DNA from 3 places in the Shewanella sp. VK101 genome. Region 3 is predicted to be linked to each of the others. Evidence: predicted binding sites of a transcription regulator. Region 3 holds the regulator's gene; each other region holds the start of a gene.

Region 1 (9,700 bases), 1.1 Mb from region 3:
TCAGGGGCAATTCTGTACCAGCCCCGGGCTTATTCTGGCATTGGCCGACAGCGAATCCAGCCAAAAAGCCCTTGCACGTTACCGTAGCGTCCTGAGTCAGGCTATCACTGAAACCGAGGCGGCTCCCATGTTAACCCCGGGAATTGCCGAGTCATTTCAAACCCGGAGCAAGCAGCTGCTCGCCAATCCGGCCCTTGAATTGCTGGCTCAGGGTAAAGCCGCCGCGGCGCTGCATCATACCCGGCCACTATTGCTGGAAACCGGTGCCGAGAGCTTGCTTGCCAGCCCTGATCTAATGGAAGAAGTGTTCGGCCCCTTCGCCCTGTTGGTGACGGTCAAAAGTGAAGCCGAACTGCAGGCTGTGATCCAGGCGCTCGATGGCCAGTTAACCGCCAGTGTCCATGCCACCAGCAGCGACTTACAAGGTTATCCGGACGTTTTGGAGGCGCTGCAATACAAGGTAGGCAGACTGATTTTTAATCAGATGCCAACTGGCGTCGAGGTTTGCCATGCCATGAACCATGGTGGCCCCTTCCCCGCCAGCACAGATCTGCGCAGTACCTCGGTAGGCACTCAGGCTATTGCGCGCTTTCTCAGGCCTTTGAGTCTGCAAAACCTGCCTTCTGAGCTGACAAACAGCTTCAACCAAGGGCAAGTTTCGGATCAACACCCAGGCGCACGCTACTTCTAAAGCACATCTTGCGCGGCATTGCAGAGGGAAACCCAAGTGGTTTCCCTTTATTTATCTGAGCATTCGCTGTAGTCTTATTCGGATCAAAACCGAATAACGTATACAAAGACGGGATCTATGAGCCGAACTACGCCCATCGTTCATAAAACGCGCACCCAGGTTGTGGTCGAAGTGCTGCGGGAGAAAATTCTTTCAGGTGAAATCGCAGCAGGCGAACCGCTGCGTCAGAGCGCTCTGGCAGAAGAGATGAATGTCAGCCGGATTCCGGTCAGGGAAGCCCTTTTGCAACTGGAAGCCGAAGGCTTGGTCAAGTTTGAAGCCCATAAGGGCGCCACGGCTACCGAATTGTCGGTGGAGCAAGTCAGCGAGTTATTTGAACTCAGAGCACTGATTGAAACTGATCTCCTTGCCAAAGCCATTCCAAACCTGCAGGATGAAGATCTGCGTCAGGCCGAAGCCGTACTGGACAAACTGGAATCCGCCTTTAAACAGGATAATGCCGTGGGCAGCTGGAGCGAGCTCAACACAGAGTTCCACACAAGTTTGTACCGCGCCGCCAACCGTCCCCACACCATGGAAGTTGTACATGGTCTGAACACCAACTGTGATCGCTATATTCGCTTACAGTTGTTGCTGACAGGTGGGATCCCCAGAGCCGAGCAGGATCACAGGGATCTGCTGCAATTATGTCGGCAAAAGAAAATAGATGAGGCCGTGGTCCTGCTGAGGGCCCACATACTGCACGCTGCCAACGCCATTCGTGAATTGGTAGCCCAACAGGTGAGCTGAAAAATCACGACCCTTTCCAAGCAATAGCGCTTTAGTTGTCCAAAAGACAGATCTGGCTTCTGTCTTTTTATTTTGAGAGTAAATTCAATGCAGTACGCCACTATTACCGGCTGGGGAAAGTGCGTTCCCCCCGCCGTACTGACCAACCATGATCTGGCCACCTTTATCGACACTTCCGATGAATGGATTAAACCCAGAACAGGGATCAGCCAGCGCCATATCAGCCACGTCAACACCTCGGAATTGGCCACTGTAGCCGCTCAGCATGCGCTGGCCGCCGCCGGCATCGAAGGCAGCGAACTGGACATGATTATCCTGGCGACCGCCAGCCCGGACACACTGATCCCCAACATAGCCTCAACAGTACAGGCCAATGTCGGCGCCAACTGCGCCGCCTTTGACATCAACGCCGCCTGCAGTGGCTTTCTCTACGGGGTTGGCTTGGCAACCGCTCAAATCAAGAGTGGTCAATGCAAGAAAGTCCTGGTGGTCGGCGCCGAACGTCTGAGTTTCTACCTCGACTGGTCAAGAAGAGAAACCGCGGTACTGTTCGGTGATGGTGCAGGTGCCGTGGTACTGGAAGCGACAGACAGCCCATGTGGCGTACTGGGCTATGAACTCAACAATGATCCAGGTGGCCGCGACATTCTCAAAGCCAGCTTTGGTACAGGCATGGACAGATTTGTTGCCGAGTCACTGGACTTCTACATCCAATTCGATGGCCAGGAGATCTTCAAACGCGCCATCAACGGCATGGGCAAACTCAGCGCCCAGGTGTTGGAGAAGTGTGGTCTGGACAAAGAGGAAGTCGATTGGGTTATCCCCCATCAGGCCAACGAGAGGATCATCGACACTCTGGTACACAGAATGAAGATCCCCAAAGAGAAGGCCTTCGTCAACATAGCCAACTATGGCAACACTTCGGCAGCCACCATTCCTATTGCCATCTGTGATGCGTTGGAAAAAGGCATGATCAAGCCAGGACAACATATTCTTTCCTGTGCCTTTGGTGCCGGCCTCACCAGCGCCGCCTTGCTGCTGAAATGGGGTGATAGAGTCACGCCGCTGAAGCAGAGCGATGCCAGCCTGCCGCCATGTGAACAGACAGGAATTGAGCTGGTAAAACGCGCGGTAGACTATTTCTGCCATCGCGATAAGGCCTGAGATAAAGCCTGAGCCGAATGACCTGTTTAAAAAAACGGTGCCGTGGGCACCGTTTTTTATTGCCATTGTCTATACGGCTTTAGCCTCTGCCGTTTTCAATCTTGGGTATCAGGCCGAAACCGGCCATACGGGCACCATCTTGCTGCCGTGCTCGGCGACAATCGCCATTATCCCCAGCTGCAACTCCTCGGCGACTTCCTGATAAACCGGTAAACTGGTGGTGCCGACATAGGCCAGTACATTCAACTCGAGCCCGGCGTTGCCAAAACCCTTGAAAGTGACCCGCATCGGTGATTCGTCCACCTTCTCATGCTGCTTTAGCAAGGCTTTGATATCATTGATTATCGCCTGCAGCTGTTTGGCATCTGTGCTGTAATCGAGACGTATCTCTGTCTTGAAACGGATTTTCTCCCGCTCTGAAATATTCTCTATCTCCATTTCGGTCAACTTGGCGTTGGGCATATGAATGACAGAACGATCCAGCGTTCTGATGCGGGTACAGCGTAGCCCTATCTCCTCCACTGTGCCGCGAACGCCGCCGAAATTACCGATATTGCCAACCTTGATAGGCGCGGCTGAATAGAGGGTGATGGTGCCAATCAGGTTTTCTATCGACTGTTTCGAGGCCAAAGCGATTGCCAGCCCCCCGATACCCATCCCGGCCAGTATAGTGCCGGCATTAAAACCCAGATGCTCAAGCCATAATAAGGTCGCCAAGCTCAGCAGGGCCACCCGCAGAAAATTTCCAAGAGGTCGCAACAAGGAGGCCGCCTGTTTGTTGCCCTTGGCTATCCAGCGCTCCCTAAGGCTGCTCTGTGCCAGCCCCACCAGCGCCCATATCAACCAAACTGTGGCCAGAATAAAGAAAAAGCCTGTGTTGACTATCTCCTGCATCGCAGCGCTCAAGGTACTGTTGGCAAGCATGGCTCTATCGAGTGCCACAGCGGCAAAGAATCGCAGAGGGCCACGAATAAAGGCGCCCAATTCAGCCTTGAGCGGGTGTGATGAACGTGAAAGCGGCCATTGCAGCAACCAGGTCACAGGTACCACGAATAAGAACGCCAGCGCCAGATAGGCCAGCATCATGGCCCATTCCCACAGATTCAGGGTAAACAGGCGTCCTTCAGGAATGTGCTCAATAAACCACTCCACCACAGGGCCATAGCCCAAGGCCTGGTAAAGTTTTGGGAGCTTGGCAACCGTGGCATTGGAAACCTTCCACAGACTGCCGTATTCAGAGCTAGGCACCCGCTGCAACAGGAGCTGATAGGCCTTTTTTTCGGCTTCCAAACGGGCAAATCCCTCCCGATAGGCGGGCAGCTTGTCGTCGGTTTTGCCCTCCGGGGTATCATCCAGCTCTTGCGGGTTGAGCCAGAGATTACGCTCGATAATCGCCAGCAACTGCCTGGCATAGAGCGGCCCCTGCTCCGCTGTCATGCCGGTGGGAAGAAAACGCAGATCCAGATACTCGGCCGCGGTTTGGTAATCCCCCTCTCTGGCGTATTGCATAAAGCCCTGCAGGGCGCCTCTGGGGGTATCCCTGAACAAGGGGTCGCGATACTCATAAGCCGCTGCAGCACTTTGCTCGCTTGGCGTTTCCGGTGCAGGTTCGGCCGCCGGACACAACCCAGGCCAGAGCAACAGAATAAATAATCCTATGCCAATCAACACTCTATTCATTAACGCGCTCCTTGCCACTATAAGATAAGGTACCAATCCATCCGGTGTAAGCACTTCAAGCTGTGTTCAAGCCAGAGTGCACCAGGGAGCTATTGGCACCTTTAGCAAAAAAGAGTAGCAGAAACATGTAGTTCCGGATATATCGGCTCAGTATTTATACTGCTTGACTTATAGCCAACTGTCGATATAATTGCCGACGATATTAAGGTACCCTCAGCTCGTCCCATCTCGCTCCAGGCCGCTTAAGTAAATTCGTTCAGTTAACAATTCCTGAGTTTAATTGAAATGTCACACAGCTGTGGTGAACTCTGTGCTGCGGCGATGGTCTGATGTTCTACTGACACCCTGAGTGTCTGTATGCACTTCAGTCTGTCGGGGGCTTGATAAAGGCTGACAAACTGGGTACATTCAATAGTCAACCAACGCATCTTTCGCAATAAATGCTAAGGATTTTCTATAGTTAAGATTGTATACGCCAATATCGGCGCTAACAGAAATAAGGAGTGTGGCCTATGTCATACAAAGTAAACGGACATGAAATCACAGTAAATTTCCCTGTAGATTCAATTTCCATCAACAAAAACTCAATCGCCTTTACCGACAGCAAAGGCAAGAAGAAGCAAACCTTCTCAAAGCGTACAGAAACCCTCAAGTTTATGAAGTGGTTGCTGAGCGCCAATAAGTAAGACTGTCGAAATACCCACTCGATACCCCTATCCTCTCACTGTATCGAATGCTCAGGCAGATTGGACTGTTATCCAGCAGCAATCGGGTAGAACATCACATTTGGTCAAGGCCTTTTCCCGTGATCCCGGGAAGCAGCCTGACCAAATGGCGATAAACAGTAAATCAAGCGCCAGATCATTCTCCAACCCTTCCACTTGAATTAAGCTGATGTTTAACAAACTTACCTGTCGGTGTTGCCTTGAATCAATCCATCACAGCCACTAAAAGCAGAGCGACTAAACCCGGCTCCATTAAACCGAATACCACGGAAGCGATGCGCTCATTGCTGAGCGAGATCCGGCGCTGTATTCCACTGGACTTGCCGGAAGCCAGCCTATGCGGCGGGAAATGCCTGGGTTGCTCCAAGAAAATGCTGGAGATGTTGGACACTGAGGTATGCTTTTGGGAGTCCCGTCTCGATGACGAGGTGCCTGGGCTTGCCGATCTCAAATCCTTGCAGCGCTTGGCTGAGCGCACTCATAAGATCCTCAAGCGCAACCAGCTGGTCTGAATCAGCCGTATTTACGCCTGTATCTGGGAAGCATGGACTCATTGCCAAGGAGCCCCCCCTGATGCAGATACAATACCTGGCTGTGGCCCTCACGTCGCAAGAAGTCGAGCAACACTTGCCAGCCGAGTGGATCATACAAGAGCTCAAAGCGGATACCGCTTTGCTCCAGCTCTTGCCAAAGTTGGTAAAACTCGGGGTAACACTTGCCAAAATGATACTTGCGTTCGGGTGTAACAATAGTTGGATGCAATGCCTCATCGGGCGATAACTCAAGCAACTGGGTCTTGAGGTAACTGTCTCCGCCGACCACGGCGCAAGTCAGCACTTCAATATCAGCCTGTTGCTCACAAAAATACTTCTGTAGAAACAGTGCTGTTGTACCTGTCCCCGATGGCAAAAACAGCTTGAGGTTATGGGTAGCCTGTTGCTGCTGCCACTGTAAAATCTCGACGCCCAACTGAGCCACGCCGTATTCGGCATAACTACAGCGGCCCCCTTCGGGAACAAACAGGCTGTGCTCACACTCAGGCACAATATGCTGCCTGACAAAGTCCTCCAGGGTCATGCCGGTCATCAACTCGGCCTTGGGTGTATTCTTTACAGCAATCACCCGTGCGCCCAATTCCAACGCGGCGCGATAGTTACCCAGGGGTTGCTGCTGCAACCATTCCGGCAGGTGATCCACATAAAAGTCCAGCTGCCAACCTTTGAGTTCGGCCAGCGCCGCCATAGAGTAGAGTGAGTTGGCCTGGGCCGAGCCATAACCTATCAGGCGCTTGATACCGGGAAAGTCGTGGTCGAGGAAATAACGGAACTTGCGCGCCTTATTACCACTGAAACTGGGATGAAGCAGATCATCGCGCTTGATAAACAGCTGATGACCTCGAAACTCAAAGGCTTGAACTGGGGTTTTATCCAGTTTGAAATCGGCTAAAGACATGGCACTGGCGATATATTTCAAGGCTAAGGTGTGCAAGGGATGGCTATTGTATGTGTTTGCCGCCAAGGAGGACAGGATTCAGGCCACAAATCCTCACAGGCACCAGTTGGCTTTATGCCGACTAAGTGATGGCTTGGAGGCTAATCCATTGCGGCTCCCCTCTGTGATGATTATCGCTACTTATTGGTATAAATCACCACCCGCCGCCATCCGCCTAGGCTCAGAAATAGAAATATCCAATATTATTCAACAGGTTATAATTATGGCATGCTTCTGGCTAATAATCGAAATATCCCAAGCTTTACAGCAAAACTGTGTGGCTGAACCGCCATTTAAAGGAGCACTCAATGGCTATTTTACGTCTTATTTTTAATATTGCCTGGTTTATTCTTGGCGGCTTTGTCATGGGACTGGCCTGGTGGTTTGTCGGCTTACTCTGTTTTATCAGTATCATAGGTATCCCATTCGGCCGCGCCTGCTTTGTCATAGGTGAACTGGCATTCTGGCCCTTCGGTCAGGAACATATCAGCCGCGACAGGCTCTCTGGCCGCGAAGACTTGGGCACCGGCGCCCTGGGTATGGTCGGCAACATTATCTGGTTCCTGCTGTTCGGGATTTGGCTGGCGATAGGCCACCTGACCCACGCCCTGGCCTGCTTTGTCACCATCATAGGCATACCTTTTGGCATTCAGCACCTAAAACTGGCCTTGCTCTCTTTAACGCCCATAGGCAAGACAGTGGTCGCCTCTCATTAATCACAAAGCCCAGGTCGGATATCTGCTTCGATTTCGACCTGGGCTCAGGCTTTACCCAAACAAGTCTAAGGCGTTTGTCGACTCAAACGCTGCACCAACTCCAGCAATAACTCAGGCCTATCCAGCGCCACATCATGCCCGCAGCGGCAAAAAGGAATCGGCTTTTGCCGATATTTGGCCGCCAGGCGAATGCTGCACTTGGGCGAAACCAGGCGATCATCACAGCCATAAACAATGGTTGCCGGCACCCACAGCTTAGCCGGGGAGCGAAAGCGGGCCGAGGCAACAATTTGTCGCAAGCCATTGGCGAGTGTGGTTTTGGCCTCAAGCGCCAGTTGGCTCCAGAAACGGCACAGAGACTTGTCTTTGGCATGAGCAAGGCTGGTAAGCGCAAGAATCGTCGCCTCGCGCCATTGAATGCCCTCGCCTTTGACTCTAGCGCACAAGGCTCGTAGCAGGGCTTGCAGCCGAAATCTCTGATACCAAGGCGAAAGATCGGCGGCGCTGCTGTTGAGCAATAACAGCCCCTCAAGCTGAAATCCCTTTTGGCGGCCGGCTTCAGTGTCATTTTTCCCGGCAAGTGTCATGGCCACCATGGCGCCCATGGAGATAGCCAATATTCGGCATTTACCCACCTTGCGTCGCAGCAGTTCATCTGCAACAAAGTCGGCATAATCCTGAATATCCCAGGGACTGGTATCCGCCACCCTATCGCCATTTCCAGGCAGATCGATGAGCTCCACCCTAAACCCCGCCGCCAGCAAATTATCGGCAAAGGCCTGCCAATGACGTTTATCGCGCATCAAGCCGCGGATCAACACCCAGGTTTGCTGCTCAGTCATGACTTGGTTTCTCCGCCGCTTGTGGATACCAAAAGTTTCGTGCCTGATAATCCAGGTGATGCCGATGAAGTTCAGGCAGTTGCTCCAGTACCTGAGCATACCCCACATCGAGCAAGAACTGCATCAGGGTAAAGTGGCGCCGTAAAATACGCTGCAGCCTGTGCTGCTTTTGAGGGTTGAAATAACCGGAGAAACGCAGCAATTGCCTGGGGTTCTTTTTGACCCAGGCCCAGGAGCCCATTTCCAGCGTTAAGGGCAGGAAAGGCACTTGGGGGTTACAACTGACCAAATAATCCCAAATATCACCGTGGGTGCGATAGAAGCGACTTTGGGGCGCAATATGATAGTGACAATGATGGGGGTAGCTCATTTCGAACAACTGCTTTAGATGATACACCTCCCCCAGGCGGGCAAAAGGCGTGTCCTTACAGGCAAAGGGAAACCAGATATGATCCACCAGGCCAAAACCTGAGTGAGCATCGAGCACAATCAAGCTACTGCCGCGGGCCATAAGTTCATTACTGTAGTCAATAATCGCCTTGGTCTCGACTTCCAGCTGATTGCTGCGGCCCCGATACCAGGGAAGATATCGGGAAAGCCGTTGACCGCCGACCATAAAGGTCACTGAGCCGCGGGCATCTATGGGAGCATTGCGCATCAAATCGACCCCATTGCCATTGGCGCGGGTTCCCCTGATAAGGCCGATGGGATTCAACACAGGTACAAACGCCAACCGTATCTGGGTTAACATCAACTGCAGATGCTTATCCCAACTGCAGCGGGTCAACAGGCTGCCAAGAAGCGCCAGTATCACCTGGCTGCCGATACGTTCAACCCCGTGAACACCGCCGACGAACAGCACTGTGGGCACCCTGGCGTTTGGGTTCCCCAGTTCCAGCGCCCGCACATCGAGCGACTTACCGGCAAAGCCGACTTGAGCCAAAGACCTGGCATTCAAATGTTGCTGGTATTTATGCTCCAGTTCGGCAAGCAGTTCAAGCTCATAGGCACTTTCTGTCACAGACCCGTCCATCTGGGGTAAAGTGCTCAATTTAACCGCTTTGGATGACAACTCAATGATACTTTAAGTGTTGCTCCAATATGCTCTTGGCATCAATTCGGGCCAATCCCTGGTCGAAAATATCCCGCCAACGTTGCCCCTCTTCGGAATTTCGAAAAGCCACCAGCAAGCCCTTGCTGGCCAGCAATTGCCGATTCAGTTTAAGCTTGCCTTCCAACTCCTCCATCCCCTTTTGCCGCAGCAGGTAACGATAAACATTGGCGTCGATCACCACGGCATCAATTCTGGCGGCCGCTAATTTGCGAAGGTTTTGTTCATCGGAATTGGCCAGCTCAAAGGGTTGCCGGCCTGAGTCCATGGCCCGGTCCAAGCTCTCGGTATTAACATAGCCCTTTACCACTCCGAGATTGTAACGCTGCAAGTCCTGCAACTGTTGCCAGCTCACTGGCCGCTGGGATTGTTCCACCAGTGCCAATTGACTGAAGCCAAAGGGCTTTGAAAAAATAAACTTATCGCTTTGGTGATAATACTCTGGAAAGTAACCAAGATAGGGTGAACCAGGCATGTCTGCCAATTTAACC
Region 2 (9,700 bases), 2.4 Mb from region 3:
GTTCCGTCCGCCGCAGGGCCGAGAACATTGGCACCGCCAACACCCAACTGCTCTGTGGTGATCACCGCAGGATCTGAACCTATATAACCGCCGACATCGTTGAACTTGAGCACGGCGCCAGTCCAGCCACCAGCAGTTTGCGCAGTGCCTGTACCATCCGGGTTACCGTCACCATCAGTATCTGTCTGGTAGCTGCCAGCGCCGCCGCCCAGATTGACCGGCTTGTCGTCGATAGCATAATAAGCCACCCAGTTACTCTCGCCCGTGTAGGCACCATTGTTCGGACGCACAAAATAGGTGGTCAAGGTGTGGGAGTTACCCAGGGAGTCATAAATGGTCACTGCGGTTGAGTTGTTGAAAGTGTCTGACTTGGATGGGTCAAACAGCGCCGGATCTTTGGTGGTCTGGGTGGAATCCAGGTTCATGCTGATGCCGACATTATTGGTCTTCTGCGGGCTACCGGCAGTATCCGGGATCTGCACCGGCTTGGTAGTGGTCAAACTCACAGAGGTGGAGTTGCCGTCTTTATCGACAGGGAAGCTCTGCAGGAAGTTACCTGCGGCATCGACCAGGAAACCGTTTTCATCACGCTTGAAGGCACCGGCGCGGGTGAAAGAGTAATCCTGACTGCCCACATTGGGAGAGGTCACGAAGAAACCGCCACCGTTGATCGCCAAATCCAACGCATTGTTGGTGGAGTTCAGGTTACCCTGGTGGAACTGCTGCGCCACCTGAGTGGTGGTCACACCGCCGCCCACTGTAGTTCTGCCGTTGGAGAAAATCGAGCTGGCGTAAACATCGGCAAACTCGGCCCGGGATTCTTTAAAGCCGACGGTATTGACGTTGGCAATATTGTTGGCTGTGGTATTGAGATCTTTCTGCGCCGCAGCAATCCCACTCAGAGCAATGTTAAAAGACATAATTCACCTCATGATTTTCAGATACTGTCCGGCGCAGCCGGGGCAGAAACAGAATTAAACTTCGGAAACAGCCAGCACGTCGGCCAGTCTGATCCCGCCAATACCTCTTAGGTTCAACACGGCACCACTGGCCGAGTTGAGCGATACACTAGTCACGTGGGCATAGGCACTGACAATAAGATCCTGGGACTTGCCATCGACAACCCCGCTGGCCTTCATGGTGTAGATACCGGCCTCAACGGGTTTACCGTCCTTATCCAGGCCGTCCCATTCCACGTCTATGTTGCCGCCGGCACTGCCATCAACATCAAAGGTCTTGATTACCTGGCCGGCTTCATCCTCAACGGTCACCTTGATGGAAGGCATTTTCTCTGGCGATGTGATCACCCCTTTGAGGGTCGGGTCTTCCTCGGAAACATAGCCGGTGCCCGCCGGGATCAACACTTTCTGCCCCACCAGGCCTGATGCCTGCAATGCCTGACTCGAGGTCATTACCGTGTTGAGATTCACTATCTCCTCGTTGAGCTTGGAGATACCATCCACGGTAGAAAACGACGCCATCTGGGCAATCATCTGGTCGTTGTCCACAGGCTTGAAAGGATCCTGCATCGACAACTGCCTACTCAGCAGCGAGAAGAAATCTTCCTGGGTAAGCTGCTGATTGTTGCTCTTCTTGGTCTCCGAATCCCCTTTGACGCTTATGCTGTCGAGGAAGGGGTTAACTGAACTTACACTCATGGGCTATGTCTCCCTTTATTTGCCCATTCTCAGGGTCTGCTGCAGCATGGACTTGGCTGCATCGGCCACCTGGACGTTCATCTGGTAGGAGCGGGAGGCGGAAATCATATCGGCCATCTCTTCCACTACATTGACATTGGGTTTGTAGATAAAACCATCGGCATCGGCCATGGGATGATCCGGCGAATACTCTTTCAACAAGGGTTTATCGCTTTCCACTATGCCCTTGACCTTTACCGCAGCGCCTTGCTGCTGTTGACCATTGGCCTTGGCCAGCTCGGCCTCAAAAATGGGATGCCGCGCCTTGTAGGTCTTATCGATACTGGAAGAGACGGAATCTGCGTTGGCTATGTTACTGGCGGTGGTGTTCAAGCGCACAGACTGCGCCGACATTCCCGACCCCGCAACATTGAAGATATTGTACAAGCTCATGATTAATCTCCTTTCAATGCCTTTTTCATCCCGGCGAACTTACCGTCGAGGAACCCAAGCGACATCTGATATTCAAGCGCATTTTGCATAAAGGCCTGCTGCTCTTTTTGCATATCGACAGTATTGCCGTCACCCGTGTCCGGCTGATCCGGTACCCGATATTGCACATGCTGGGCTGTCAGCGCCTTGAGGTCGAAATGCTTTTCAGAAGTTGCCGCCATGCTCATCCCCTGTTGCCGCCCTTTTGCCGCCTGCAACGCCGAGGAAAAATCAACATCCCGAGCCTTATAATGTGGGGTATCGGCATTGGCTATATTGCTGGCAAGCACTTCGGCACGCTGGGCGCGAATGCCCAGAGTGTATTGATGTATGCCAAGGGCCTTATCGAAACTGATCGCCATAAAACCGCCTCCTCCAATGACTCGACAAAAACAAAGCAAGCTTTGTGCCAGATATAGAGTGGAGGATAACAGATAAGAAGATGATGGCCGTTAGGGTGAAAGGTAAAACAGAAAAGGCCCGTCCAAGTTGACGAGCCTTTCAAACTATCTAATTAAAAATCAAATGATTAGGTGGTTAGTTTTTCTTTTGATAATAGATGCCTGGGTTACAGCGCACCATGTCGAATTCATCGGTCAACCCGGCAATCGATTCACTGGCGCCCAAAAACAGTATCCCCTTGGGATTAAGGGCGGCAGCAAATTGCCGCAGTATTTTTGCCTTTGCCTCCGGCGCAAAATAGATAAGCACGTTGCGGCAAAAGATAATGTCGAACTTGCCGAGCAAGGTGTAGCTTTCAAGCAGGTTGTGAGCCCGAAAACTCACCAAACGGCGCACATTGTCTTTAACCCGCATATTGCCGTTGGGCAGGGCTTCAAAAAACTGACGCTTGCGCTCTTCAGACAGGCCGCGGGCCAACGCCAGCTTATCGTATTCGGCGTTTTTACAACGCTCCAGCATGGACGGTGACAAATCTGTAGCCTGGATCATGGCGCCACCCGGCAAAGCACCCGGCTTACGCTGCTGATATTCAAGCACTGTCATCGCCAGTGAATAGGGTTCCTGGCCGGATGAACAGGCTGCCGACCAAATCTTCAACGGCCGCCCCAGCTTGGCATAACCGGGCAACAATGTATTGCCGAGCAGGTCAAAAGGATACTTGTCCCGAAACCAGAGGGTTTCGTTGGTGGTCATGGCATCGACGACTTCAGCGCGTAACTGACGCTCGGTGGGCCGCATCGACTGCTTAACTACGTCCGACAGGGATGGCAAGCCATATTTCCCCATCAAAGGCGCCAAACGGCTGCGAACCAAATACTGTTTGTTCTCACCCAATACAATGCCACTGTGCTGTTCAAGAAACAGCCTGAATTGATTGTACTCAGTTTCTGCGAGAGATTTATCTGGCACCTTAGTGTCCTAACTATCCGTGAAAACGTCGCTGCAACTCAATGCAGCGCCATTTAAAAACTGGGTCAGCGTTATACCCCAGCCCCATTTGCAACACAAGACATCAAACTCACTATAGTCATAAAAATCCACAGCAGACAGCGACTATAAACTCAGATGCTTGTTAACTGCCGATGCCAATTCATCGGGGTTGAACTTGGCAATAAAATCGTTGGCGCCCACTTTTTGCACCATGGCCTGGTTGAACACCCCACTCAACGAGGTATGCAACACCACCTTGATATGTTTCAGCTTGGGATCATCACGGATCTCGGCGGTCAGGGTGTAGCCATCCATTTCCGGCATCTCAATATCTGAAATAATCAGCGGGATCTCATCGGCGACATTGTCCATCTCCGACGCGATACTTTTCAACTTATCCAGCGCTTCCCGACCATCTTTGGCGGTATCTATCTGCAGGTTCAACGAAGACAGCGCCCGAATGATCTGCTTACGGGCCACCGAAGAGTCGTCAATCACCATAATATGATAGTGCTGCTCTCTGTCGATTGTGAGAGATTCATCGATTTCCTGACTGATGTCTGTCTTAACCGGCGAAATTTCATCGAGAATTTTCTCAACATCGAGAATTTCAACCAACTCACCTTCGATTTCGGTCACCGCGGTCAGGTAGGAGTATCGCCCTGCCCCTTCCGGTGGCGGCATGATGGACTCCCAGTTCATATTGATGATCCGCTCGACAGACTTCACCAGAAAGCCCTGCACGCTGCGGTTGTACTCGGAAATAATGATGAAGCAATCCTTGACATCATCTATGGGTTTGCCGCCGGTCGCCGCACTGAGGTCGATAACCGACACTGTGGTGCCGCGAATATGGGCCACGCCCTTAACGAAGGAGTTCAACTTGGGCAGTGCCGTCAGCGGTGGACACTGCAGAACCTCTTTAACCTTGAACACGTTGATCCCGAACCTTTGCCTGCCGTTGAGTTTGAACAACAGAAGTTCGAGACGGTTTTGTCCGACCAGTTGAGTGCGCTTGTTGACTGATTCAAGAATGCTCGACATAAGGCTGCCTTGTTGTCTTTGTATTGATAAATACCTGCTGTCACGCAGACAGGCATACTATTTGCTTTGTCCAAGACACTGGGTCTCAGTCAAATTTCTGACTAAACCTGTGGTGAAGCCAGCACTGGGATCCGCGAATCATTGAAAGTATAGGTGTAATCTGGCGAGACAAGCTAGCCCGTTCATTATGAAAGTAAATTTTGCGTACATTTTGGCTACAATTTTAATGCCCATCCCAGCGGTGGCGGCAGAGAATAGCTTTGTTCCCAGTATATCGGCCGTAGAAAGCTTGGCTAAAGAGGCAGTTGCCAAAAAAGTGCTGGCGGCCGAGAATGCTCAAATTACCATCACGCCGCAGCGACTGGATTCCAGGCTCACGCCCCCCAGATGCAATTCGCCTTTGACGGCCGAACTTGCCAGCGACAGAGAGATAAGCCGCAACAATACGGTACGCATAGGTTGTAACAGTCCGGAGCTCAGCTACCCGTGGCAAATCTATGTCTCGGTGCGGGTGGATATCAGTTACCCTGTGGTAGTGGCTACCCAGACACTGGCCCCGGGCACTGTGCTTGGGCCGGAAAATCTGGCGCTGCGTTACATAGATGAAACCAGTTTGCGCGGCGCGCAATTTGACGATATAGCCACAGTCACAGGTACCCGCCTCAAGCGGCGCATAGCCAAAGACTATCCGGTATTTGCCGCCAATCTCTGCTTTGTCTGCAAAGGTGACAGAGTCTCCATCTATGCCCGTAACGAGAAGTTTCAAATAAAAACTGTTGGTGAAGCCCTGCATGATGGTAACCTTGGGGAACAGATTCGGGTAAAAAACACTCGCTCAGACAAAGTGTTGGAGGCTACTGTCACCAATGTGGGCGAAGTGGAAGTTCGAATGTAAAAAATGCTAAAGTTCCCCTTGGCGGTGCCGATAAGACAGCAAGGTAATCAGAGAAAAGGCTGGAGCCGAGATGGCTATGGATATTAAACAACTGCAAAATCAACCCAGGGTGAACACAGGTTCAGTCCACAAGAACACAGCTCAGAGCAGCCAAACAGCTCAGCAAGGTGCTGCTCCGCAGAAAGCTGACTCTGTTGTGGTGTCACAACAGGCGCAGCAACTGCAAGGAGTACAGAGTAAAATGGCCTCCCTGCCGGAAATAGATCAAAAGAAGATCACCGAAATTAAATTAGCGATCGCCGAAGGCAGATATAAGGTTGACCCGGAAAAACTGGCAGCCAACATATCTCAATTCGAATCAGAACTGAACGAACTCAATAAAGGGTCCTGATGCCTGATACCCCGGATATCACCAGCCTGATAGCACAGCAGACGACTCAACTCGAGCGTCTGCTGAACTTGATCGAGCAGGAAAAAAACGCCCTGCTGGATCGCAATGCCGATAATCTGCTGCAACTGGCCAAAGACAAGGGCGACCTGCTCAATGAGGTCAAGGCGGTAGATGAAGCGCTCTCCTCTCATCCTGAACAAGCCAAACTCAGTCAGCCACCATTGGCCGAACAGGTCAGTGAAGCTCGCGAACTATTGGCCGCTTGCCAACTACGCAATCAGGAAAATGCCGGCCTGATAGAACTGAGCATGGCCAGTATCAATCGCCTGGCGCAAGCGCTGCAGGTCAGCCGTAACGCCTCCAGCCTGACCTATGATGGAAAGGGCAAAACCTCAACCATCGCCACCCTGGGCAACGATCTCAAGGCTTGATTAAGACCCGACTGCTGTTGCTTATAGCTTATTGTGTAAGCTCAACTCTTTAGTCAGAATCACCGCCTGTGGCCCCCAGCCCTAGTCTGAACTCAAGGTGGTTACTCAGGGGACTCGACCCGGAACGCAAAGCTCAGCCCAGAACGCAAAGCTCAGCCCTCAATTCAGCAACGCATCTTAAGCCATAAAAGGCCACAAAAAAGCAGCCAAACAAGGCTGCTTTTTGCTTATGCCAATTGAAGGTGCGAGCCACTCTCTACAAAATTTACAAAAGTGAACGCCGCGGGGACTTATTCTCACCTTCCTAAAAATAAGTGATCTCTTTGACTCGCTGGGGGCGATTTTGCTGCTGATACAGATCCCACACCCGGGCGAAATCCAGCTCCAGTTCGGTCACATAATGATCTCCGGCCGGATAACTGCGCACTACCTTAGCACCGCGGATCACCCCGGAAACCGAGGCCTGGATATTATCGCCTTTCAGCATCCAGTCACTGACTTTGCTGTCGGCCGACAATCGCTGACCATAGACTTGTTCGGCCAATTCACGATAAGCGGCAATCTTGGATGCCTGCATCGCCATCAGCACCTTTTGCGACTGTTCCTTGGCCGGTTGGCTGGCCAGCGGGGCATAGCCTATTGCCGTCAACTTGGGAAAACTGCTCGGCGCCTCAGTCTCCCACTGCACATATCTGTCCTTATCGGCGCAGCCACCCAGAATTAACGCCAGCGCCAGCGTGGCCAATGACAGTGTTTTGTTCCAATGCTTCATTACTTGTCTCCCACTATCCGGCCCTTATCCTCACCACGGCTTTCGTAGCGATAAAGCAGCCCTTCTTTTGACACCACCTTATTGGAAGGCGCCAAGTAGCCGGGCAGCTCTTGCTCCTGTACCCGCACACCGGCTGCCGAAAGCACCCGGTTGTTGTTGACGTTGACAATTCGGCTGTTGAACAGCATTTCACCTTTCGCCTGACTCATGCTGGTGACCAGTACATGCTCCACCGCAATATCGGTCGGCAGTTGCTGCCAATCACGGGTAAGGATGAAATCCCCCTGTGGCGTTACCCGCACCGCATCGGCCAGGTTCAAATCCACCAGGTTAAAACCGCGCTGATGAAAGGCCGTCATCAGCCCCTGCTGCAGTTGTGAAGCGAGCGCATTGCTGCTCTGCATGTCTTCCACCATCACTGGTGTCATCACCAATAGCGGCTGGGTCGGCTTGAGAGCGTCATTATGAGTTACCAACTCGTCAACCAACTGCTGCGCCAATAGATTGACTGGCGCCGCTTGAGACTTGACCTCGGCCTGCTGTTGCGGCGAAGTCATGCCGCAAGCAGGCAGCAAGAGTAAAGGCAATATACACAGGGCTTTATACATAATATCCATCCCACTGGTACCCTGGCGGGCACTTGCTTTATTGAGGAACCTGGCGACTCTTGGACCTGGCGTGAACCTTGACCTACCTGACTTATGCCGCGCTTTCTCCGAGGTTGTCATTAAGCACCACGGCTAACTCGATTAGCGCCAAGTTCCTTTCACTGGGGTAAAGCTATGCAAATAAAATACCAACCTAAGTTAGGCCTGCAGACCAAGTACAAACAGATGACACCGGCGAACAAACCCGGTTGCCTGGCAGCTTATTACAGGCTTTTACGAAGATGTTTAAGGGGCTTATCTACGCCTTTTCATTTCCCACACCTTCATTTGCCCCTTCAATTTATCCACTGGCGGGCAATGGGAACTTATATTCTCTGTTCCCTTATCGGCAAACTCTTGCCGCGCTTTAGTCATGGTCGCAAACTGCGCTGCATCAGCTGTGAATGGATGGCGCTGGCATAAAATTTGAATAGCAAGCGATACCAGTTTAAGTGGCGGCAAAATTCCGTCACCCTGACTCTTATTTTGAGGAACCGTCTTATGAGATTGCGCCCTTTGCTCTTGCTGCCGCTGCTAGGCATCAGCCTGAACGCCATGGCAGAGTGGACCGAGGCCCGAGGTGAAGCCAAAATAATCAATGGCAATCTGACCCAGGCACGGGAAGCGGCAATGGACAACGCCATCAACATGGCCTTGCTCTCCCGTGGCGGCAGTTTCCAATCAACCCAGAGTGTCAGCCAGGGGCGCTTGACCCAAAACGATTTCAGCCTCTCCAGCCAGGCGCAGATAAGCAGTGTCGAACTGGTCAGCGAAATGCGCCAGGGAGACAAGCTCAAGGTGGTTATGCGGCTCGATATTCTCGACGGCCCGGATAACAAGTGCCAAAGCTCAGCCATCAAGGCCGCTATCCTGGTGCCACAGGCCAGCATTAAGGACAGAAGCCAACTGCGTTATGGTCAGTTGGAAAATTTCCAGCGAAGCCTGTCCGAGCGGATAGCGGCAACGCTGGATAAGCAATCTTCCACCAGTTTTGCCCACCTGCATGCCAAAGAGCGGCTGGATATCAAAGAAGAGCTTATCAATATCCGGGGTTACCGTTTGCCGACCTGGATAAGTGAAATTACCGACAGCCAGTATCTGTTGCTGCCGCAAATCATAGATATCTCCACCGAACCGGCCGAGTCCGGCTTTATGGGCCTGTGGGACAGCGAGCCTCAGCGACTGTTTCAGCTGCAGCTCAGCCTCTATCATGGGATCAGCGGCGAGCAGATCTGGTATCAGAACTACAGCATTTCCGCGCCCTGGGAGTTTGCCAAAAATGAATCCGTCGCCCCCAACAGCGACAGATTCTGGCGTGCCAGTTATGGGCAGGCCATAGATAAGGTGCTGGCCAATGCCAGTAAAGATATCGATATGGCACTGGCCTGCAGACCGCTGCTGGCACAGATAGTCGTGCGTCAACAAGATAGAGTGATACTCAACCTTGGGCGACGCAACGGCATCCGCGTGGGCGATCAGTTCCAAATCGTGCTGCAACAAAACCTGCCCGACCGCATGAACCAGATGCGCGCCGTGGCCGGAGAAACCCGGGCAAAAATCACCATAGATCAAGTCACAGAGGAAAGTGCCATCGCAGTGCTCAGCGGTGAAAATGCCGCCCTCAACATTCAGGTGAATGACATCGCGATTAAGATTTAAGCAATTAAATCCAAAGCCTTTTCATCCGGGTGAAAACCAGTATAATCACTGGCGTCTCCCTATAGCTCAACAGGATAGAGCAGTCGCCTCCTAAGCGACCGATCGGGGTTCGAGTCCCTGTGGGGAGACCACTACTTTCTTCTTGTGCTTGCTAGCACAAATCTCAAGCTTTTTTGGAACCCATCCACTGCCGATTCAGGCACTTCAAATTAATGATTTTGTTCTCTGATAGTTTCCTCTTTGGGAAAACGTTGAGTTGGTGATGTGTTCATCGTGGCTTTAAAGCCCAAAACTGTAGTGGCATAGTGAATTTGGCCATCTAAATAGACAGAACATCCAA
Region 3 (9,700 bases):
TCGACCCTGGCCCTGTCTTGGGCACTCATGGAGTGCAGTACCTGTTTGTAGAGTGTATCCGGCAGGCTTCGCAGCACGTAGGCCAGATCATCGGTATCCATACCCGCGGTCGCTCGTGCCAAACACTCAGGACTCATCAGGCTGATCAGCTGGTCTTTCATATCTTCACCCAGCTCTTCGAGGATCTCGCCGCTCTGCTCCTGATCCACCAGTTGCCAGAGTACCTGACGGGTACGCGGCGGTGAAGATTCGAGAATAAAGGCGATATCCGAAGCCGTCATTCGCTGCAGCATGTCGCGCACATGCACGAACATACCACTGCTAAGAGCTTGGTTTAGTTGAGTAAGACGTTGTTCTGTCAGCTCTTGGTCGAGCGCTTCTATTGGCATGCAGTTCCCCCTGTGATGCAAAGCGAGGATATGTTACCTCAAGACAGGGGTGTTATAGAAACAAAGAGTGCAGCGCTAAGGCTTTAGCTGGCTTCGTCGAAACGGGCGTTGATCAGGGCGCAGATAGCGTCCATCGCGGGTTCGGCATCCGGGCCTTCGGCGATGAGGCGAATACTCTTGCCTTGACCGGTTTCCAGCATCAAGAGCCCAAGCACACTGGCGGCCGAGGCTTTTTTCTCGCCTTGGATCAGGGTGATATCGGCTTCGAACTCGCTGGCCAGCACCGCCAGCTTAGTGGCGGCGCGGGCATGCAGGCCCAGCTTATTGACTATGGTGACTTCCCGCTCAACCTTTGCCATTATTCAGCTCCCGGTGACGGGCCTGTACCTTGTGTTTGCTGTTGCCAAAACGCTTGGCGAGCTGCTCAGCGACATAGACAGATCTATGCTGGCCGCCGGTGCAGCCTATGGCTATGGTGAGGTAACTGCGGTTGTTGCGTTCCAGGTGCGGCAGCCAGGTTTCCAACAGATTTTCTATCTGCCAGATAAACTTGTTCACCAGTGGCTGGCGGCTGAGAAACTCCTGCACAGGTTCATCCAGCCCGGTCAGTGGCCTGAGCGCCGGCTCCCAGTGGGGGTTGGGCAGAAAGCGCACATCAAACATGAAGTCGGCTTCCTGGGGCATACCATGCTTAAAGCCGAACGACTCGAAGTTGATCACCAGTTCTTTATCGACACTGCCAAGCAGAATTTCCCGCACTGTGTCACTGAGTTCATAGATGTTCAGCGCCGAGGTGTCTATGTAGTGATCCACCAGTTTCGACATGGGTTCCAGCAGCTTGCCTTCGAGCTTGATGGCGTCCTGTAGTGAGACTTTGCTCTTGGACAGGGGGTGCAGTCTGCGGGTTTCGCTGTAGCGCTTCAGCAGCACCTTATCCGAGGCGTTGAGAAAGAAACTGGTCAGTTGGGTGTTTTCCGGCAAGGCCGCCAACTGTTGTTCCAGCACCTTTTCCTGATCCGGCATATTGCGCACATCTATGCTGATGGCGACCAGATCATTGCTGCCACGGAGGTTTTCCAACAGGCTGCCAATCATGGGCAGGGGGAGATTATCCACACAGTAGTAACCCAGGTCTTCGAGTACCCTGAGGGCAACGGATTTTCCGGAACCGGAGCGGCCTGAGACTATGGCGAGTTTCATCCTGTGATCACCTGATAGAGTTCTGTTTCGTCGCTGGATTTTCGCAACTGCTTGAGTATCGCCTTATCGCTGAGCTTTTCAGCCATGGCGGATAGGGTACTCAGGTGTTGCTGACATTGATCTGCGGGCACCAGGAGGGCGAACAGTATGTCCACCGGCTGGTTGTCTATGGCATCGAAGGCGATAGGCTCTTCGCATTTGACCAACACGGCAATCGGCTCTGTAATGTCCGGTAGTCTGCCATGCGGAATCGCAATACCATTACCTATACCTGTGCTCCCCATCTTTTCGCGGGCCAAAAGGCTTTCAAAAATCGCTTGAGAGGAAAGGGTGGGGTACTGGGCGCTAGCGAGATCGCTAATCAGCTCCAGTACCTTTTTCTTACTGCCCGGAGTGGCACAGGTAGTGCACTCCGGCCGCAGGATGGTACTCAGTTCCATCGTTAGTGTTTTGTCAGCTTTTCTTTGTGTTTAATGACCTGACGATCCAATTTATCAATCAGAACGTCGATGGCGGCATACATGTCGGCATGTTCAGAAGTTGCATAGACTTCGCCGCCTGTGAGGTGGATCTTGGCTTCGGCTATCTGTTGCAGTTTTTGTACATTGAGCACAACGTGCACATTATTGATCTGTTCGAAATGGCGTTCAAGTTTAGAAAACTTACTTTCCACGTAGTCACGCAGTGAGTCGGTGATCTCGATATGATGTCCTGTCAGGTTGATTTGCATAGAAAGATTCCTCCAATTTCCAACTGTGGATTTATAAACTCTTACGCTGGTTCGACGGTGGTATCATCATAGCCTCGCGATACTTGGCTATGGTGCGTCTTGCAACGTTGATTCCCTGTTCTGCCAGAAGTTGCGCCATCTTGCTGTCGCTCAAAGGCTTCTTCTGGTTTTCCGCTGCCACGAGCTTCTTGATAAAAGCCCTGATCGCCGTGGAAGAGCATTCTCCGCCATCTTCGGTGCCGACATGGCTGGAGAAGAAGTACTTCAATTCAAATATTCCCCTGGGTGTATGCATATACTTTTGAGTGGTGACCCTGGATATGGTCGATTCATGCATCTCGACCGCTTCGGCAATATCGTTGAGCACCATGGGTTTCATGGCCTCTTCACCATATTCAAAAAATCCCTGCTGGAACTGCACTATACAGTTGGCCACCTTGAGCAGGGTGTCGTTGCGGCTCTCCAGGCTCTTGATAAACCATTTGGCTTCCTGAAGATGACCTCGAATAAACTGGCTGTCTGATTGACTGCGGGCGCTACGAGCCATAGCAGCATACTGCTGATTGATCCCGAGTTTGGGCATACAGTCCGGGTTGAGTTCTACTACCCAGCGGCCGTTTTTCTTCCAGACACTGACATCAGGGATCACATATTCCTCGTCCATCGGCTGCACCAGCAAGCCGGGGCGGGGATTGAGACTCTGGATAAGGTTGATGGCGTCACGCAGCTGATCTTCCTTGAGCTTGGTCTTGCGCATCAGGGTGCGGAAGTCGCGGGCGGCAATGAGATCCAGATGTTCGTCAATCAACAAGCGGGCGTCGGCCAGATGCGGGGTGTCTGCGTTGAACTGTTGCAACTGGATCAGCAGGCATTCGCGCAGATCTCTGGAGGCGATGCCGACAGGATCGAAGTGCTGGATCCGCTTGAGTACTGCCTCGACTTCATCGAGCTCAATCTCAGGGTTGCCCATGGCTTCGAGGATCTCCTCTGTGCTCTGGGTCAGATAGCCCTGCTCGTCGATGGCATCAATAATGGCGGTGGCAATGGCGTCGTCGGTATCGGAAAACGGGGTCAGGTTCTTCTGCCATTCCAGATGTTCATAGAGCCCTTCGCTGGTTTCCCCCTGGAAGGGCATATCATCTTCACGGCCCATGGCCGGCCCGGAGGCACTGGCGGCGGTAAAGACTTCGTCCCAGGTGGTATCCATAGGTAATTCATCCGGCATAGACTCATTGTTCAATGCCTCTGAGGTTTCTACCGTGGAACCATCTTCCTGCTTGGCGCTCAACTCGCCGGCGTCGTTTTCCTTGTGGTTGTCGTCGATAGCGTCATCCTGGTTGTCCTCGGCCATTTCCAACAGAGGGTTGGCTTCCAAGGCTTCCTGGATTTCTTGCTGCAGCTCAAGGGACGACAGTTGCAGCAGGCGAATAGCCTGTTGCAACTGAGGTGTCATGGTCAACTGTTGACCCAGTTTGAGCTGGAGTGACGCTTTCATTATACCGCTAATCCCTACTCGTTATTTTTCAAGGAAAAAATTCAATAATAACAAACTATAATACCCGGAATTGCCACCGGATGACATGATCCTAACTATAGCCTGAATTGTTCGCCTAAGTACACAGCGCGCACTTGCTGGTTGTCCAAGATTTCAGCGGGTGTGCCCTCGGCGATCAACTGCCCATGGCTGACTATGTAGGCTCGCTCACAAACGTCGAGTGTTTCGCGAACATTGTGGTCTGTGATCAGCACTCCCAAACCGCGGGACTTAAGCTGTTCGATGATTTTCTTGATATCGATAACTGAGATGGGATCCACACCGGCGAATGGCTCATCCAGCAGAATGAACTGTGGATTGGCGGCCAATGCCCGGGCGATTTCCACTCGGCGGCGTTCACCGCCGGAGAGGGACATTCCCAGGCTGTCACGTATGTGGGTAATATGGAATTCTTCCAGCAGTTGTTCGAGCTGTTCCTCGCGCTCGTCGCTGTTGAGTTCTTTGCGGGTTTGCAGCACGGCCATGATGTTGTCATGCACCGACAGCTTGCGGAAAATACTGGCTTCCTGTGGCAGGTAGCCTATGCCTTTACGGGCTCGCAGGTGCATGGGATCCAGGGTCAGCTCGTCGTCGTCAATGAAGATACGGCCCTTGTCACTCTGTACCAGCCCAACCACCATATAGAAGGTGGTGGTCTTGCCAGCCCCGTTGGGGCCCAGCAGCCCCACGATTTGGCCGGTATTGACCGACAGGCTGACGTCTTTGACGACGTTGCGTTTCTTGTAACTCTTTGCCAGATTCTGTGCCGTCAGGGTGCTGGTCATTGCGGCTCCTGCTGCTGTTCTTTCTTGTTGAGATCCTGATAGTTTTCTGGCTGGATAACAGTGGTTACCCTGTCTTGGCCTTTGCCGCTGCTTTCCGCTTCCAACTGCTGCTTGTTGATGTCGTATACTATCTTCTCGGCGGTCACTTCACTGCCGTCCTGTTCTACTTTGGCCTGGCCCAGCAGGGTCATGATACGACTGTCTATGTTGTAGTGGATCTCTTTGGCCTTGGCACTGGCCAGACGGCCGTCTTCCAGTTTCTGGGTATAGGTAGCGGGTGAGCCCTTGGCCACCAGGATCCGCTCGCCACTCTTGTCTTCTGTGTAAGCCGTGAGTTCATCGGCCAGCAGTTTCAAACTGCCCTGGGTGACTGTGACAGGCCCGCCGTATACCACACGCTTGTTTTTGATATCGGCAAACTGATTAGCGGCGCTGATCTGTACTTTTTGCAACAGATCTTCTTCAATGGCCAACGCCGACAGGCTTGTGATGCACAAGAGGGCACCGATAAAAAGCTTACTTGGTTTCATAGGTTCCTTTCACCTGACTGGTCAGCTTCACTTGCTGAGCATTGAGATCGGCGTACAGGCCGGATCCCTTGATATTAAAGTCTTTGCCTTCGATCAGGATCTCGCGATCTGAGGTCATGATCATGGTGTCCAGATCCAGCTCCACATAACTGGTTTTCAGGCTCTGGATCGGTTCATTGGGGCTAATGGCGTCGATGATAACATTATTTTCAAGTACTACTCGGTTACTCTTGCGATTGAGCCTGCCTTCGTTGGCAGACAGACGCCACTGTGCCTCGCCCTTGTCCGGATAGACCAGATAAACCGGTTGGTTGAAGAAGGTCTTTTCACTGGCTTCATAATGTTCCATGTGGGCCGCGGCGACCCTACTGGCGACATTGCCCTGCTCATCAAAGTTGACCGAGCGCAGGTCATCGGCGACAAAGTCAGGCCTAACCACATCCACAGGCGCCTCACTCTGTTGAGCGTTGCGCTTGTTCTGCACCTGCCAGTAAAGGATAAGTGCAGTGGAGAAAAACAAAATAATGGCCAGGGTGACCCTATTCATATACTCATTCCGTGGGCATTTTCAAATTTGTCCTGACTGAGCAGGATAAGATCCGCCAGCTCCCGCAGTGCCCCATGGCCGCCGGCAATCTGAGTGACCATGTGGCAGTGCTGCCTTACCCAAGGATGGCCATCGGCCACGCAAACCGCCAGCCCCACTTGCTTCATCACTGGCAAGTCGACAATGTCGTCACCTATATAGGCCACTTGTTCAGGCTCGAGGTCATAGTGCTTAAGCAGCGCCTCATAGGGCTCCAGCTTGTTGTCTATGCCTTGATAAATCTTGTCTACCCCCAGGGCCGTCATGCGGTTTTCGACTATCTGGGACTTGCGGCCGGTGATCACCGCCACCTGAATGCCGCAGGACAGCAGCGAGCGCACCCCATAGCCATCGCGGGTATGGAAGGCCTTCAGCTCTTCGCCGCTGTTGCTCATATAGATGCGGCCATCGGAGAAGACACCGTCGACATCACAGATAAGCAGTTTGATTTTGGCGGCTCTTTGCCAGTTATCTTCGCTTATGGGGCCGTAGAAACCTTGATGACTCATCAGATAACCCCCGCCTTGACCATATCCAGCATATTGAGTGCTCCAATCGGCTCATTGGCGCCATTGATGACAATAAGACCATTGATGTCATTCTCGTCCATCACCTTCAGCGCCTGCGCCGCGAGGATATTGTCACCACTGGTGATGCAATCACGGGTCATGACGTCGCTGATTTTTGTGGTACGCAGGTTGACTCCGGCGTCTATGACACGTCTCAAATCACCATCGGTGAAGATACCCACGAGTTGCTTCTGTTGATTGACCACGGCGGTCATACCCAGGCCCTTCTTGGAGATCTCATACAGGGCGTCGGTGATACAGATATCTTCTGTGACCAACGGCAGCTCTTCGCCTTTGTGCATCACATCGCTGACCTTGAGCAGCAGCTTGCGTCCTAAAGCGCCGCCGGGATGCGACAGGGCAAAGTCATCTTTGGTAAAGCCCTTGGCCTGCAACAGGGCGACCGCCAGGGCGTCTCCCATCACCAGAGTGGCCGTGGTGCTGGAGGTGGGCGCCAGACCCAGCGGGCAGGCTTCTTCCGGCACCTTGATGCACAGATGCAGCTGCGCCAGCTTGGCCATGGTGGATTCGGGCTTACCTGTCATGGAGATCATAGGGATCCCCTGGCGCTTGATGACGGGCATCAGGGTGAGAATTTCGCTGGACTCGCCCGAGTTGGAGATAGCCAATACGATATCGTTTTCACTCAACACCCCCAGGTCGCCGTGGCTGGCTTCGCCCGGGTGAACGAAGAATGCCGGGGTGCCCGTGCTGGCGAGGGTGGCAGAAATCTTGTTGCCTATATGGCCCGATTTCCCCATCCCCATCACTATCACCTTGCCGCTGCAGTTGAGGATCAGTTCGCAGGCTTGGGCGAATTCGGGGGAATCAACAAACTGGTACAGGTTATCCAGTGCTTGTTTCTCGATATCTATTACTCTGCGGCCCCATTGGCGCAGTTGCTTAGCTTCTGCCATAGTTGTCTCTCGTCTTTTTGCCCTTCATCGCTAGTGGGATTGAAACAGGCTGTATTGATAGCCGATGAAGCTTATCAGTAGTAAGGCACCGTGCCAGCGTTTGAGTTCACGTTGTTTGCCTGTGCTCAGCACCAGGAGTGCCAGGGCACAACTGGTGCCCAGAACCATATAAAAGTCGCGTCCGGCCGCCGCGGCATCGATTACCCCCGGGGCTATCAGGCCGGGTATAGCCAGTACTGCCAGTATGTTAAACAGGTTGGAGCCGACAATATTGCCTATGGCTAGGTCGTCCTCTTTCTTGAGCACACCGGCCACACAGGCCGCCAGTTCCGGCAGGCTGGTGCCTACGGCAATGATGGTTAGACCGATAACCAGATCAGACAGTCCAAAAGACTTGGCGATGCCTACGGCACCGTCCACCATCCAATCCGCCGACAGCGGCAAGAGTACCAAGCCTATTATCAACCATAGTACCGCCTTGGCAGTGGGCACATCTTTGGGGATCTCGGCATCAGCTTCGTCGGCGAGTGGATCCTTGGTCTTATTGGTCAGCGCATGCCAGATAAGATAGCCCATCAGGCCGAAGAACAGCGCCAGTAAAATAACCCCTTCGCTGCGGCTAAGATACTCATCGTGCAGGAAGTAGCCCGCCAGCACTGTGGCACCCAGCATCATGGGGATCTCCCGTTTCAGGGTCTTGGAGCTGACGGCAATAGCCCCGAGCAGGGCGGTCAACCCCAGGATCAAGCTGACATTGGCGACATTAGAGCCCAGCACATTACCCACGGCCGTATCCGGCATGCCGGCCATGGAGGCGCTGGCGGCGACGAACATCTCTGGGGCCGAACTGCCCATGGCCACTATGGTCAGTCCTATCAACATGGGGGGTAACCCCAGGTTACGGGCAAAAGCCCCGGCGCCATAAACGAATTTATCGGCACTCCAGACCAGGACGGACAAGCCGGCGAGCAGCAAGAAAATATTGAATAACATGCAGTAAACAAAGCTACGGATTCTGGCGTGCATTTTCGCCGTATTTGCTACAAATTGAAAGTATCACGGCGCGATACTATTGATTCAGTTGTGCGCTTATCCTCAATTGCGTACAATTTATCGCTTATCTTTGGCTTGGCCATACGGGTTACCGGGCGCCATTCAGCGTCAATTCAGTAAGCCTGCGGCAGTATCAAGCCTTATAACGGCGGGCCTTATGTGCCATGGCAGCTACAGCTGCGCCGTACTTGAATTCCACTAGACAAGGTCTCCATTTCATTTTGATGCCGGAATCCAGCAAGCAGCAAAATCCTTCTCCCCTGGTCGAGGTCAGCAATCTCGGCTTCAGTCGTGGCTCGAGGGTGATTTATGAGCAGATAAGCCTCACGATTCCCAGGGGTAAAGTTACTGCCATCATGGGGCCCAGCGGCATAGGCAAGACCACGCTGCTGAAGCTCATTGGTGGGCAGTTGACTCCGGATCACGGCCAGGTGCTGTTCGATGGTCAGGACATTCATAAGCTGAGCCGCCACGAGCTGTTTGAAGCCCGTAAGCGGATGAGCATGTTGTTCCAGAGCGGTGCCCTGTTCACCGATATGAATGTGTTCGATAACGTGGCTTTTGCACTCAGGGAGCACTCAGGGCTGCCGGAAGCTATCATCCGCCGCATAGTGTTAATGAAGCTTGAAGCCGTAGGACTTCGCGGCGCGGCGCAGTTGATGCCAAGCGAACTTTCCGGCGGTATGCAGCGCCGGGCAGCCTTGGCCCGCGCCATAGCACTCGAGCCGGAAATGGTGCTGTATGACGAGCCCTTTGCCGGTCAGGATCCCATCTCCATGGGAGTGCTGGTGAAGCTGATTAAAGAGCTGTCCGATGCTTTGAATCTCACCTCTGTGGTGGTTTCCCATGACGTGGGCGAAGTGCTGAGCATTGCCGACTATGTGTATGTGATTGCCGATAAGCGCATCATAGCCCATGGCACGCCGGCCGAGCTCAAGCAGGCCGACAATCCACAGCTAAGGCAGTTTATCGACGGTATGCCGGACGGCCCCGTGCCTTTCCACTATCCGGCGCAGGATTATCAGAAGGAGTTGCTCGGTGAGCTTGACTGATTCGATAGCCAATCTTGGCCGCAATGCGCTGAGTCTGGTAACAGGGCTTGGCAAGGCGGGGGTGATGCTTTGGGGCGCCCTGATGCAACTGCCACGGCCACGCAAAGGCTTGCCACTGCTGATAAAACAGGTTTACGTCGTCGGCGTACAGTCCATGGTGATCATTTTGGTTTCCGGACTGTTTATCGGCATGGTGCTGGCGCTGCAGGGCTACAACATCCTGGTGGACTTTGGCACCGAAGAGAGCCTGGGCCCCATGGTAGCGTTGAGCTTGCTCAGGGAGCTTGGCCCTGTGGTCACCGCCTTGTTGTTTGCCGGCCGCGCCGGTTCGGCCCTGACCGCTGAACTGGGGTTG

What was found. Region 3 encodes sigma-54, which starts transcription at its own class of promoters, with help from an activator protein. Its sites were predicted from a motif close to GTTGGCACGNNNNTNGNNT; they were not measured.
Region 1: ACSHSR_RS08575 (YccF domain-containing protein) is a predicted target of sigma-54. The motif match lies at 6,763-6,781, and genes of this name have one in related genera.
Region 2: ACSHSR_RS14590 (flagellar assembly protein FlgT) is a predicted target of sigma-54. The motif match lies at 8,115-8,133, and genes of this name have one in related genera.

What each region holds. Positions count from the first base shown of each region.
Region 1 is NZ_CM151402.1:1,901,426-1,911,125, reverse strand. Features, by position in the region: gene ACSHSR_RS08610 (aldehyde dehydrogenase (NADP(+))) at 1-691, shown strand, start outside; gene ACSHSR_RS08605 (GntR family transcriptional regulator) at 809-1,480, shown strand; gene ACSHSR_RS08600 (ketoacyl-ACP synthase III) at 1,568-2,644, shown strand; gene ACSHSR_RS08595 (mechanosensitive ion channel family protein) at 2,753-4,324, opposite strand; gene ACSHSR_RS08590 (hypothetical protein) at 4,837-5,010, shown strand; gene ACSHSR_RS08585 (hypothetical protein) at 5,325-5,561, shown strand; gene ACSHSR_RS08580 (1-aminocyclopropane-1-carboxylate deaminase/D-cysteine desulfhydrase) at 5,563-6,537, opposite strand; gene ACSHSR_RS08575 (YccF domain-containing protein) at 6,849-7,256, shown strand; gene ACSHSR_RS08570 (alpha/beta fold hydrolase) at 7,322-8,098, opposite strand; gene ACSHSR_RS08565 (DUF2817 domain-containing protein) at 8,091-9,119, opposite strand; gene ACSHSR_RS08560 (substrate-binding periplasmic protein) at 9,172-9,700, opposite strand, start outside.
Region 2 is NZ_CM151402.1:3,269,338-3,279,037, forward strand. Features, by position in the region: gene flgE (flagellar hook protein FlgE) at 1-920, opposite strand, end outside; gene flgD (flagellar hook assembly protein FlgD) at 975-1,658, opposite strand; gene flgC (flagellar basal body rod protein FlgC) at 1,674-2,090, opposite strand; gene flgB (flagellar basal body rod protein FlgB) at 2,093-2,491, opposite strand; gene ACSHSR_RS14555 (CheR family methyltransferase) at 2,667-3,500, opposite strand; gene ACSHSR_RS14560 (chemotaxis protein CheV) at 3,645-4,565, opposite strand; gene flgA (flagellar basal body P-ring formation chaperone FlgA) at 4,753-5,460, shown strand; gene flgM (flagellar biosynthesis anti-sigma factor FlgM) at 5,531-5,851, shown strand; gene ACSHSR_RS14575 (flagella synthesis protein FlgN) at 5,851-6,282, shown strand; gene ACSHSR_RS14580 (LPP20 family lipoprotein) at 6,587-7,054, opposite strand; gene ACSHSR_RS14585 (FlgO family outer membrane protein) at 7,054-7,671, opposite strand; gene ACSHSR_RS14590 (flagellar assembly protein FlgT) at 8,203-9,360, shown strand; tRNA gene ACSHSR_RS14595 (tRNA-Arg) at 9,416-9,491, shown strand.
Region 3 is NZ_CM151402.1:764,864-774,563, forward strand. Features, by position in the region: gene mgtE (magnesium transporter) at 1-389, opposite strand, end outside; gene ACSHSR_RS03455 (HPr family phosphocarrier protein) at 473-748, opposite strand; gene rapZ (RNase adapter RapZ) at 735-1,589, opposite strand; gene ptsN (PTS IIA-like nitrogen regulatory protein PtsN) at 1,586-2,029, opposite strand; gene hpf (ribosome hibernation promoting factor) at 2,032-2,319, opposite strand; gene ACSHSR_RS03475 (RNA polymerase factor sigma-54) at 2,351-3,814, opposite strand; gene lptB (LPS export ABC transporter ATP-binding protein) at 3,910-4,638, opposite strand; gene lptA (lipopolysaccharide transport periplasmic protein LptA) at 4,635-5,168, opposite strand; gene lptC (LPS export ABC transporter periplasmic protein LptC) at 5,155-5,715, opposite strand; gene kdsC (3-deoxy-manno-octulosonate-8-phosphatase KdsC) at 5,712-6,263, opposite strand; gene ACSHSR_RS03500 (KpsF/GutQ family sugar-phosphate isomerase) at 6,263-7,240, opposite strand; gene ACSHSR_RS03505 (calcium/sodium antiporter) at 7,271-8,233, opposite strand; gene mlaF (phospholipid ABC transporter ATP-binding protein MlaF) at 8,518-9,345, shown strand; gene mlaE (lipid asymmetry maintenance ABC transporter permease subunit MlaE) at 9,332-9,700, shown strand, end outside.